3 regions of the Shouchella sp. JSM 1781072 genome follow, and region 3 is predicted to be linked to each of the others. Evidence: predicted binding sites of a transcription regulator. Region 3 holds the regulator's gene; each other region holds the start of a gene.
What was found. Region 3 encodes Rex, which represses fermentation and respiration genes when NADH is low (regulators of the CRP and FNR family bind a similar motif). Its sites were predicted from a motif close to TTGTGAAATATTTCACAA; they were not measured.
Positions count from the first base shown of each region.

Region 1: qoxA (cytochrome aa3 quinol oxidase subunit II) is a predicted target of Rex. The motif match lies at 2,650-2,667, and genes of this name have one in related genera.
Region 2: ACE1TH_RS05130 (formate/nitrite transporter family protein) is a predicted target of Rex. The motif match lies at 2,526-2,543, and genes of this name have one in related genera.

Region 1 covers NZ_JBHFQE010000001.1:938,643-942,931, reverse strand. The annotation lists gene qoxB (cytochrome aa3 quinol oxidase subunit I) at 1-1,596, opposite strand, end outside; gene qoxA (cytochrome aa3 quinol oxidase subunit II) at 1,623-2,597, opposite strand; gene ACE1TH_RS04970 (DNA alkylation repair protein) at 2,859-3,110, shown strand; gene ACE1TH_RS04965 (alpha/beta hydrolase) at 3,155-4,289, opposite strand, start outside.
Region 2 covers NZ_JBHFQE010000001.1:964,824-969,112, reverse strand. The annotation lists gene scpB (SMC-Scp complex subunit ScpB) at 1-317, opposite strand, end outside; gene ACE1TH_RS05140 (segregation/condensation protein A) at 307-1,068, opposite strand; gene ACE1TH_RS05135 (DUF309 domain-containing protein) at 1,159-1,620, shown strand; gene ACE1TH_RS05130 (formate/nitrite transporter family protein) at 1,657-2,415, opposite strand; gene ribH (6,7-dimethyl-8-ribityllumazine synthase) at 2,602-3,072, opposite strand; gene ACE1TH_RS05120 (bifunctional 3,4-dihydroxy-2-butanone-4-phosphate synthase/GTP cyclohydrolase II) at 3,085-4,278, opposite strand.
Region 3 covers NZ_JBHFQE010000001.1:7,865-12,153, forward strand. The annotation lists gene tsaD (tRNA (adenosine(37)-N6)-threonylcarbamoyltransferase complex transferase subunit TsaD) at 1-116, shown strand, start outside; gene ACE1TH_RS00070 (ABC transporter ATP-binding protein) at 147-2,063, opposite strand; gene ACE1TH_RS00075 (redox-sensing transcriptional repressor Rex) at 2,233-2,868, shown strand; gene tatA (twin-arginine translocase TatA/TatE family subunit) at 2,887-3,075, shown strand; gene tatC (twin-arginine translocase subunit TatC) at 3,083-3,832, shown strand; gene ACE1TH_RS00090 (ABC transporter permease) at 4,076-4,289, shown strand, end outside.

The sequences.
Region 1 (4,289 bases), 930 kb from region 3:
ACGACCATCCCACGGATCTCCTGTTGTATCGCGCTTCTCGTAGCGCCAGCTGTAGTAAATATTATAGACAAACAATGCGAAGGCAGCTGCCATCATAAATGCACCAATTGTTGAGATAAAGTTTAACGTAAACCAGCCATCGCCTTCTAAATACGTGTAAATACGACGCGGCATCCCGTCTAATCCTAAGAAGTATTGCGGGAAGAAACATACGTTAAATCCGATCATGAAGATCCAGAATACCCATTTCCCAATACGTTCGTTCATACGGTGACCAAACATTTTTGGATACCAGTAGATTAAACCAGCAAAACATGAAAACACAGTCGCAGCAATTAATACGTAGTGGAAGTGAGACACTAAGAAATACGTATTATGATACTGATAATCGGCCGCAGCCATTGCTAACATTACACCTGTTACACCACCGACAACAAAGTTCGGAATAAATCCTAATGACCAAAGCATTGGTGATGTAAAGCGAATCTTCCCTTTGTGTAGCGTAAACAACCAGTTAAAGATTTTCACCCCAGTTGGTACAGAAATCGCCATCGTTGTAATGGAGAAAAATGAGTTCACTGCTGCACTGTTCCCCATTGTAAAGAAGTGGTGAACCCATACAAGGAAGCTTAAACCTGAGATCACGACAATGGATGCCACCATCGCATTGTAGCCAAACAGTTTTTTACGAGCAAACGTTGAAATAATTTCTGAGAATATCCCGAACGCTGGTAAGGCAACAATATATACTTCGGGGTGTCCCCATATCCAGAACAAGTTTGCCCAGAGCATATCGAGCCCTTCACCTTGCAAGGTAAAGAAATGTGTGCCAAACAGTAAGTCAAACGTCATCATCGCTAAAGCAACGGTCAATACCGGGAATGCTAATACGATGATTAGAGACGTAATGAAGACAGTCCATGTAAACATCGGCATCTTCATTAGCGACATGCCTTTTGTACGCATGCGTAAAATCGTTACAATAAAGTTAATTCCTGTTGCAAGCGTACCAATACCTGATAACTGAATTCCTAGTGCGTAATAGTTTTGCCCTACGCCTGGACTGAAATCATTCGATGCAAGTGGGAAATAAGACGTCCAACCTGCTGACGGTGATCCGCCAATAATAAATGAAATATTAAAGAGTGCCATCCCGAAAAAGAACGTCCAAAAACTCAAGTTATTCAAGAATGGAAAGGCTAAGTCACGTGCTCCAATTTGTAAAGGAACAACCACGTTCATTAATCCGATCAAGAATGGCATTGCCATAAAGATGATCATAATGGTTCCGTGTGTAGTGAAAATTTCGTTATAGTGTTGACCACTTAAAAAATCTAGTTCTGGTGCAGCTAATTGAGTACGCATCATCATCGCATCCACGCCACCTCTAAAGAGCATTAGAAGTGCACAGGCAATGTACATAATCCCAATTTTTTTATGGTCAACTGTCGTAACCCAGTTATTCCATACGTACTTCCATTTTTTAAAATATGTGAGGGCAACTACAGCGATTATACTAGTAAGCACAATTGAGATCTGCGCAACTAGGATAAACGGGTCACCCGTTACAATAAATTCATCCCACCTCAACGGTATATCCCCTCTCTTGCGCTTGATTCATCTTACTCATCATCCAACTCCACTTCGTACGTTTTATCTGTGTCAATTGGCTGAGTTAAGAGTGGCAGGTCAAACGCTTTTCCCTCTCTTGAATGAGGGCTGTGCGCTTCATAACCAAGCTCTGCTCGTTTTTCCAACGAGTATGTTGCGTCATATGCATGATTAACGAATTCAAGGTGTGTCGATGAGAACGTCATTTCTTCTGAATGACCAGGAACCATTAAGTGCATGTACTCCTCTTCAGATAACGACGGTGCGTTTTCTTGTGTTTCTTCAACCCACTCATCAAACGCTTCATCGGTTTGAGCTGTTACCGTAAACCGCTGTTCAGCAAACCCTTCACCTGTAAAGTTTGCGTTCCGACCTTCATATTGTCCAACTTCAGTCGCAGCGAGGTACAATTCTGTTTCCATACCTGACATCGCATATTTCTGTCCACCAAGCTGCGGTACCCAGAATGAAGCCATGGCATCGGCAGAGGTCAATTTAAATAAAATCGGTCGATCTTCAGGAATGTTAATGTAGTTCACAGTTTCAATCCCTTGTTCTGGATAGCTGAAAATCCACTTCCAGTTTGCACTTGTTGCGTGAATTACAAGCGGTTCCTGCTGTGCATCGACTTCCTCAATTTCAGGCGCTTCTTCCAAACTGTAAATCGTCATAACAGTTGGAATAGATAAGATTGTTACAATGACAATAGGAATAATTGTCCAAATAAATTCGAGCTTATGACTACCTTCAATAGTAGGATCATAGTTGTCGTTATTTCCTCGATCACGATATTTAACAAGCATGATCGTTAATAGAACAAATACAACTAATACAATAAAAATCATAAACCATATTGATAGCCAGATTAAATCACTTTGCTGTTCAGCGACTGGCCCTTGTGGATCAAGTACCGTTAAACTTCCACAGCCACTCAGAAAGACAGCGACCATCGCTAACGAAATCCATTTAAAAAAAGAGGATGGCATACCCAATAATATCACCTTTCTTTTGGCATAATAAATTCATTGCGCGTTAACTATGTGAAACAATGAACGTGCAACTTAGATGCTTCCATCCTACCACTTTCTTTAAGAAAATGGGGGAAATAACTTCTTGTGAACATAAATTATCATAAATTAGACAAAAAAAAGTTACGAAGCAGACACATCTTTACCAAGACTTTCTTGTTAACGCAATCATGAAATACCCTTAATTGGCGAATAGTAAACGTAAGGAGGTGCTTTTCCATGACAGAAGCGTATCTATGTCCGAAATGCAAAACAAACCGTACTCGTTTCCATCAAATTGACCAAGCGGCTTTACCGGTTAAATTAGATCCGAGAAGCGGTGAAATCGTAGAAACATTTGAGGAAGAAACGTTAACACCTATCCATATGCATTACAACGGGCCAGCTATTCGCATCCAGTGTGGCGCTTGTGGGCTAAATGAAGCAGAAGAAACATTTGTTGCTTTTGCGAAAAATAGCCCCCTTTCATAACAACAAAAGAAGGCTTCGCATTATGTGCGAAGCCTTCTTTTTATCTAAGACGAGACCAAGCGCGTCAACTTTTGCCACAACAGATACATACCCATACCATAAGCTTCTACTTCATCTTGAAGGGTATCCCCCTCATCCATTTCAACAACTTGGAACGGTTGAGAAACAAAGCCCCTTGATCCATTAAATGAAGCTTTTAAAAAATCGCTCACGTACTGCAGCGCATAATCTGCTCTGCCCATTACTTCATAAAAAGAAACAAACCCATGCATCGTACCTTTAAATCGGACCGCTTCGACGTTGTTTCCAGCATCATACAGTCGTTCAGCAAATGCTTCTCCCTCATCTCTTAGGGGATCAAATTCAGCTGTAACAACAAGAGAATCAGGAAATCCACGTAAATCATCCATTAACAATGGAGAAACAAGAGGATTTAACCAGTCTTCTTCATTGGGCGTATAGGCTGAACGCGCTTTTTCCATGACAGAGCGGGATAGAAAATAATAGCCACTCGAGTAAAGATCTCTTGAAGCGAACGGAAGATCTTCAAACGTTGTTAATGGGTAGAGAAATACACCGCTATGCACGGAAAGATTACTTTCTTTTGCTTTCATGATAACCGAGGCAGCTAAGTTGCCTCCTGCACTATCCCCCACAACAGCAACTTGATCCATATTTGCATCAAGCTCTGATGCATGGTTCATGACCCACTCTAATGTCTCAAAACTGTCATTTAAGGCAGTCGGAAAATGATAGCTTGGTGCAACCCGATAATTCGGCGCCACGATAATCGCATTTGTTCGATTTGCAAGAGCTCGAAGAATATTATCATGGGTTTCAATATTTCCGTATCCCTCCATAAACGCACCACCGTGATAATAGACGATTACTGGATGAGGACCCGCTTGAACAGGAGAATACGTGCGCACGGCGATTTCCTCCCCATCACTTGTTTCCATTAAACGATCTTGCCGTTCAATAGTAGGCGCAACCGGGCGAACAAAGAAAGACGGCGTTGACAAGCCTTCAGGTAATAGTTGTTCATTGACTGCATGCAAGATAACGCCTGTTTTTAAAGGCACCTTACCTGCTTCTGTATAGCGCCATGATTGAATAACAACCATGGCAATAAGCAAACTCACAATTAGAACTAAGCTAAGAGAGCCGATAAAAAACAAC
Region 2 (4,289 bases), 960 kb from region 3:
GTAATCGGTTGTTTATAAGCGATAATCGCCAATGTTTCCAGTGCTGCTCTTGATAAACCTCCTTGAATCGGTGAAGCGGCTAACTTTTTATATAAGGGTGCGTGCTCAACTTTTGTCGTTAAACGAAAGCGATTCCCTAATCTCGCGATACGAATGCCACGATTTGTTTGTTCCATGTCTTGCTTTAACCGTTCTAATCCAGCTTCAATCACGTCATCTTCAAGCTCAATTAAATCCTTTAGTTCTGATATAGAAATGCCTTCGTCTCCAACTACAAATAACAGTCCTTCAATTTTTGCCAATGTTTCAGCGTCCATTTATTTCTCCGTCCCGTATAAAAATCATAATTTCTTCAAAACTTTGATCTTGAACACAATAGATTGTTGATGTTTTAATTAACTCAAGGATTGCTAAAAACGAGACAATCATAGAAGAGCGATCTTCTCGCTCGACCAATGTAGAAAATTGTGTTGGCCCGTTCATTCTTTCAATCTGATTTAACAGCTCAACAATTCGTTTTTCAACCGATTGCTCCTCAGAATGGACCACTTTTGTTTTAGGTCGATTCCAAGCATTTCGCTGCAGCATCTTTTGAAAGGCGCCCAGCATGTCCACAAGGGTTACGTGTTGAATTTGTAGCTGCCGTTCTTCCTCGTCCGACAAAAAATGCTGTAATTCCTCAGGTTTTCTCGTATGTAAAGAATGGCGTACTTCTTCTTGATCTTTTAAATGTTTGGCTGCTTCTTTATAGGTTTTATACTCAATTAATTGTTCAATCAGTTCATCTCGAGGATCTTCTTCTAACCATTGCTCATTTTCATCAAACAATTCTTCTTGTTTTGGAAGCAACATTTGACTCTTAATTTGCAGTAACGTTGCAGCCATTACAAGGTATTCACTCGCAACATCTAACTCGAGTTCCTGCATTGTATGGATATAGTCTAAATATTGATCCGTTATCGTCGCAACTGGGATATCATAAATATCTACTTCAGCTTGTGAGATTAAATGCAATAATAAATCAAGTGGCCCCTCGAATAACGGTGTTTTTACGTTATAAATCGTCATTTTCTTCTCACCAATCATTTTTTGTTAAGTATACCATAATCGATTAGGAGGGCTTTTTTCAAGAAATAACTCGAAAGGAGTCGAAAAGAATTGTATCCCAGCAATTATTTAGCGTTTCTCCATTATTTCCATGTCGACCGTGATTATTTTGAATGCCATGAAGTTTTGGAACATGAATGGAAGAAACAGCCTGACCCAGACCGATTGTCACCTTATGTCGTTCTCATCCAAACCGCCGTTGCGCTTTACCATGAAAGGAGAGGAAATGAAAAAGGGGCTAAAATTCTTTTTCATCGCGTGCTAACTCGTTTACAAACACGTTCATTTCAGCTCAATCAACTAGGGATTGACGAACAACAGCTCCAACTTGATTTACAAGATCACTTCAATCAAATCGGCACTAGACCGTTTATTGATTACGACCTCCCCCTCATTGATAAGCAGCTCCTCGCAACATGCAAACGGCATGCACAGGGAGAATGGGGAAAAAAAAGCCCATTAAACGAAGAACAGCTTGTCCATAAGCACCTTCTCCGCACTCGAAAAACGTAAAAAGGAAGGAACCAGAGCTGGTTCACTTCCTAGCGTTTATTTCGGCTCATTTCCTTGTATTTCACTTTTTTTCGAAATGTAATAGTAAACCATACCGACAAACACACTTCCACCAATAATGTTTCCAAGTGTAACAGGAATCATGTTCGCTGCATAGCCTGCAAGTGAAATTGCTTCAACTCCAGGATTATGAAGAAGGGCTAAGTGGAACAATCCCATATTCGCAATACTATGCTCATAACCAGATGCGAAGAATGCAAAGATAATAATAAAAACAACAAACAATTTCGCCATCTCGTTTTTTAAACGCATCGGTGTCCAAATTGCTAAGCACACAAGCCAGTTACAAAAGATTCCTCTAAAAAATAACTCCATTGTGTCGGTGGTCATTTTTTTCTCCGTCACTTGTAACAAATAATGATCTTCTGTTATACCAGCAAAAATGCCCGTCATATAAATGAGTCCTGCTATAAATAAGGCACCTAGTAAATTTCCGCCATAGGTCCAAATCCAGTTTGTTAACGTATCTTTAATCGATGTTTTTTTCTGTAACGTGGACACTGTATAGTACAGCACACTACCTGTAAATAAATCAGATCCAGCATAAATAACAAGCAACAGTGCTACACCAAAAGCTAGTCCCATAACAATTGGTGTAAAGGCTGGGAAGCTTTGTACAATCGGATCACCGATAATGTATACAAGTACAACAGCAATCGCAACGTAGCCACCTGCAAGCATGGCAGATAATAAAAACGCAAGCTTACTCGTTGCAAGCAATGTCTTTTTCTTAATCGCTAACGTAATTAGTTCAGTTAATGTTTCTTTGTAAATCGTTCTCCCCTACTTTCTCTAAGTTGACCATTCTTAATTGTAGCTTATGAATATCCTTAATGAGAACGATTATATGACAATTTTCGCAATCCATTAAATGGAAATACCCCTACCACTTACTAAAGTGATAGGGGCAACTGTAGAAGGTTATTTATTAAATTGTTTTGCTAAATTCGCCATTTCAATGGCAGCCGTTGCAGCTTCCCATCCTTTATTTCCAGCTTTTGTACCAGCTCGCTCAACCGCCTGCTCAATTGTATCTGTTGTTAATACACCAAAAATAACAGGAATGCCACTTGTCATATTTAAGTTTGATACACCTTTGGCCGTTTCCCCACACACATAATCAAAGTGAGGAGTTGAACCTCGAATCACTGTACCTAATGTTACGATTGCATCATAGTTGCCTGAGTCTGCCATTTGTTTTGCTGCAAATGGAATTTCAAATGCGCCTGGCACCCACGCAACATCCACATTACGCTCCTCTGCTCCATGACGGACAAATGCATCTTGTGCACCGCTTAAAAGTTTACTCGTTATAAAATCGTTAAACCGCCCGACAACAATTCCGATTTTCAAATCCGTTGCAACTAAATGTCCTTCATAAACCGTTCCCATATCTAGTTCCTCCTAAAGGTGCAGCATGTGCCCTAACTTATCTTTTTTTGTTTTTAAATAACGCTCATTTTCAGCAAATCCTTCAAGTTGAAGCGGCACGCGCTCCACAACTTTTAAGTCGTACCCTTCCAGTCCTGCAATTTTACGAGGGTTATTCGTTAGAATCTTCATTTCTTTAATCCCTAAATCTTTAAGAATCTGAGCGCCAACGCCATAATCTCTCAAATCTGCTGGGAATCCTAATTTTTCATTTGCTTCAACTGTATCAAACCCTTTTTCTTGAAGCTCATATGCTTTTAACTTGTTGATTAAACCAATGCCTCTTCCTTCCTGCTTCATATAAAGCAAAATTCCGCTACCTGCCTCCTCAATTTGTTTTAAAGCAGCGTGAAGTTGAGGCCCACAGTCACATCGCTTCGAGCCAAACACATCGCCTGTTAAACATTCAGAATGCACTCGCACAAGAATCGGTTCTCCTTCTTCAATTGTCCCTTTTACAAGTGCGACACTTTCTTTATCATCTAAAGTGTTGGTGTAGCCAATTGCTCGAAATGTCCCAAATTCCGTTGGTAATTGAATCTCCGCTTCCCGATGAATGACCGATTCGGTTTTACGACGATACGCAATTAAATCTTTAATCGTCACCATTGGTAGACCATGTTCATCTGCAATTTTACGTAATTCCGGTACACGAGCCATCGTTCCATCTTCATTCATAATTTCGCAAATAACACCTACAGGATCCGCCCCACATAATGTGGCAAAATCAACTGCCGCCTCCGTATGGCCGGTTCGTCTTAATACACCACCCTCTTTTGCAACAAGTGGAAAGATATGTCCAGGTCGTTTAAAATCACTTGCTACTGCATCTTTAGAGACTAGCCCTTGAACCGTATCTGCCCGCTCTTGAGCAGAAATTCCAGTTGTGGTGTTACGATGATCCACGCTTACGGTAAAAGCTGTTTCATGTGAATCCGTATTGTGTGTCACCATTTGATTAAGCTGGAGGGTTTGTGCTTTTTCTTTTGTGATTGGTGTACAAATCAATCCTCTTCCATGTGTTGCCATGAAATTAATTGTCTGAGCCGTCGTCTTTTCTCCTAAAGCTAAAAAATCACCTTCATTTTCACGATCCTCGTCATCACAAACAATAATCATTCCTCCTGCTTTTAAAGCAGCAAGCGCATGTTCTATTGAGTCAAACACGGAGCCATCCC
Region 3 (4,289 bases):
ATGCAGCGATGATTGGGGCGTGTGCTCACCAAATGTGGATAAACGGTGCAAAAGGCCAACTTAATATGAATGGACGACCAGGAATGCCGTTAACGTCATTTTCGCAGTCATTATAGAAAAAAGAGAGTAGCGGCTACTCTCTTTTTTTACTGCAACGATTCCCATTCTTCCATTAAAGCGTCCATCTTTTGTCCATTTGATGCAAGTTGGTCTTGGATCTCTTTTGCTTTAACGTGATCTGAATAGACGTCAGGTTCGAGCATCTGTGTCTCAAGTTCTTGATTTTCAAGCTCTAGAGATTCGATCTGCTCTTCAATTGCAAGGAGGCGCCTTTCCTTTTGACGCTCCAAACGTTTCAGTTCTTTATCTTGTTGATAATTGGTCTTATCTGTTTGTTCAGCATGTGTTGCTTCAATCGTTTTCGTCGTTTCGTCGTTAAGTGCAGCTCGTTCAGCCATTTCTTTTTTCTTGTCTGAGTAGTAGGTATAGTCACCGAGGTAGCTTGTTGTTACCCCATTTTCTAACTCGACAACACGTGACGCGATTCGGTTAATAAAATAACGATCGTGCGAAACGAACAAAATGGTACCTGGATAATCGATTAGTGCGGCTTCCAACACTTCTTTTGAATCAAGATCTAAATGGTTGGTCGGTTCATCAAGGATAAGAAGGTTCGCTTTTACCATCATTAACTTCGCTAAAGCCACTCTTGCTTTTTCACCACCACTTAAGGAAGAGACAATCTTCAAAACATCATCGCCACTAAATAAAAACAGCCCGAGTAAACTGCGAATCTCTTTTTCCACGGTCCCGGGAAACTCATCCCAAACTTCTTGGAGCACCGTTTTATTGCTTTGAAGTTTTGCATGCTCCTGATCGTAGTAGCCAACGGAAACATTGCTACCAAACAAAATTTGCCCACTAGTATAATCGATTTGTTCTGTAACAGCTTTTAAAAGGGTCGTTTTCCCTGTACCATTATCGCCTAATAAACAGACCGATTCGCCTCGTGTGAGCGCAAGATCCATATTCGAGAAAACGGTATGATCGTCGTACTTCACTTCCAGTTCACGTATCGTAAGCACGTCGTTCCCAGATTGACGAACAATATCGAACCCAAACGAAGCTGATTTTTCATTTCCTTGAGGGCGTTCAAGGCGATCCATCTTCTCCAATTGCTTTCTCCGACTCTGCGCTCGTTTTGTTGTGGAAGCCCGGACAAGGTTTTTTGCAACGAAGGTTTCAAGTTTTTCAATTTCTGCTTGTTGCTTTTCAAATTGCTTTAGCTCTTGTTCATAACGCTTTGCTTTTTCCTCAAGATAAAAGCTATAGTTGCCGTGAAATGTTGTTGTTTGATGGCGCGAAAGCTCAACGACTTTTGTCGTTAGACGATCAAGAAAATAGCGATCATGGGAAACGACTAAAAGTGAACCTGGGTAATTGTTCAAATAATTTTCTAACCATGTAAGTGTCACCATGTCTAAATGGTTTGTGGGCTCATCAAGAACAAGAAGAGCGGGTTTTGATAAAAGAAGTTTTCCTAGAGCAAGCCTTGTTTTTTGCCCGCCGGATAACGAAGAAATCGGTGTTTCATAATCAAATTGTTGAAAATGAAGACCAGAAAGAACCCCTCGAATATCGGCTTCATATTGATAGCCGCCTTGTTCTTTAAAATCATTTTGCATTTGATCATATTCTTGCAAAAGCTTTGTGTACGCATGATCAGGCAGTGGATCTGCCATTTGTTGTTCTAGAGACCGCAACTGTTTTTCCATTTTAATAAGTGGTTCAAAAACAGTTACCATCTCATCCCAAATGGTTTTCGTTGATTTTAAGTCCGTATGCTGTGAAAGGTAACCCAGTTCAACGTTTTTTGGAATGACAATGTCGCCTGAATCAATACCCATGTCTCCAACGATCATCTTTAATAACGTTGATTTACCAGCACCATTTCGTCCGACTAATGCAACTCGCTCATTGGACTGAACTTCTAGTTTAACGTTTTCTAAAATTGGCTCGGCGCCAAACGACTTTGAGACGTTCACACATTGTAATACAATCATTTTTAGTCAACCTTTACAAACAAATTTCTATACTGTCATCAGTTTACATCAAATGACAAACAAACAACAACAAATCATTCTATGGGAGCTCTTTCATTTTACGAAAAATGGTGTACAATAGAGGGGAAGCAAGTTGCGAATGTAGCTTGATGCTCGGAAAGGGGCGGACATGAAATCAGACCAACTAAAGATTCCTCAAGCAACAGCAAAACGCTTGCCGCTTTATTATCGGTTTCTAGAGAATCTTCACACATCAGGCAAGCAACGGGTTTCCTCAACAGAGTTGAGTCAAGCGCTTAAAGTAGACTCAGCAACGATTCGCAGAGATTTCTCATATTTTGGAGCGTTAGGAAAGAAGGGATATGGGTACAATGTACAATATCTTCTCTCTTTTTTTCGAGATACACTCGATCAAGATGAGAGAACGAATGTTATTCTTGTCGGCGTCGGAAATTTGGGAACAGCCTTACTACAGTATAATTTCTCTAAAAACAATAGTACAGTCATGACCCATGCTTTTGATGTAGATGAAAAGAAGATTGGCACATCGATTGGCGATGTACCTATTTATGACTGGAATAAGATTGATGAGATTGGAATGAACGATACAGCGATCGCTGTGTTAACCGTACCAGCATCACAAGCGCAAAATAGTGCGGACAAGCTCGTTGAAGCAGGCATTAGCGGCATACTTAATTTTACACCGGTACGACTCTCAGTACCTGAACATATTCGCGTTCACCATATTGATCTTGCAATTGAATTGCAAGCGCTTGTATATTTCTTGAAACACTATCCACTTTAAAAAGGGAGGCATACACACATGCCATTATCAGGAGGAAGTTTAATTATCATTGCGATTGTAGCATTGATTATTTTTGGTCCAAAGAAATTACCTGAGTTTGGAAAAGCTGCAGGTAGTACGTTGAAAGAATTCAAAAATGCAACAAAAGGTTTAGCCGATGATGACGAGGATAACAAGCCAGCAAATGTTCAAAAAGAAAAAGCATAAAAAGAATATTCCTCTATCAGATATGTCGATTATGGATCACGCAGTGGAATTAAGACGCAGGGTTCTCGTAATCCTCGTCTTTTTTGTAGTTGCGCTGATTGGCGGCTTTATGCTAGCCGTCCCGGTTATTTCTTACTTGCAAACTGCCCCTCAAGCAGTCGATATGCCGTTTCACGCTTTTCGATTAACGGATCCTTTAAGAATTTACGTTAATTTTGCGATGATTGTTGCGTTTGTGCTCGTTATACCTGTAATTCTTTATCAACTTTGGGCATTCGTTGCACCTGGTTTAAAAGAAGAAGAGCAAAAAGCGACGCTTGCATATATTCCGATCTCATTTTTTCTTTTACTTGCAGGGTTTGCATTCGCTTATTTTATATTAATCCCGTACGTTATGTCGTTTATGAGTACGATGGCAGATCGTTTGGACATTAACGAAATGTACGGCATTAACGAATATTTTTCGTTTTTGTTTCAATTAACGGTACCATTTGGTATTTTGTTTCAACTACCAGTTGTCGTGATGTTTTTTACACGAATTGGTCTCGTAACACCACAATTGTTAACGAAAATTAGAAAGTATGCGTACTTTGTCTTACTTATTATTGCAGGCTTAATTACACCTCCAGAACTGATGTCACATTTACTGGTTACATTACCGATGCTCATTTTGTATGAGATTAGTATCGCCATTTCACGTGCAACTTACCGTAAATATACGAGACCTTCACCAGAATCACATAGTGAAGCACAGTAATGAAGCTTGGACAAAAGACGGTTAATTCTACTAAGGATTAATCGTCTTTTTTCTGTGTTTGTTATAATCAACTGTTTTTTTGGGGGAGGTAAGAAAAGAATCGAGATTTGAAAAATTTTGTCTCTTTTTGTTTCATTTGCTTTATAATAGGGTACTGATAGTTTACATGAAAAGGAGGGGGCTCACCTGAGAGAATTTATTGAATTTGTGCAAATTAATTCGACAAGTATGTTTAACTCAACAATGGAACACATCATGCTTGTTGGCCTTGCCATCATGATCGCCATTGCCATTGGTGTGAGTGTTGGGATTTATTTAACAGTAAACGAAACATTAGCCGAAACGGTTTTAGCAGCAGCCTCAATTTTACTAACGATTCCAAGCCTTGCTCTATTTGGCATTATGATTCCGTTCTTTTCCATTATTGGACAAGGAATTGGATTCGTCCCCGCATTAA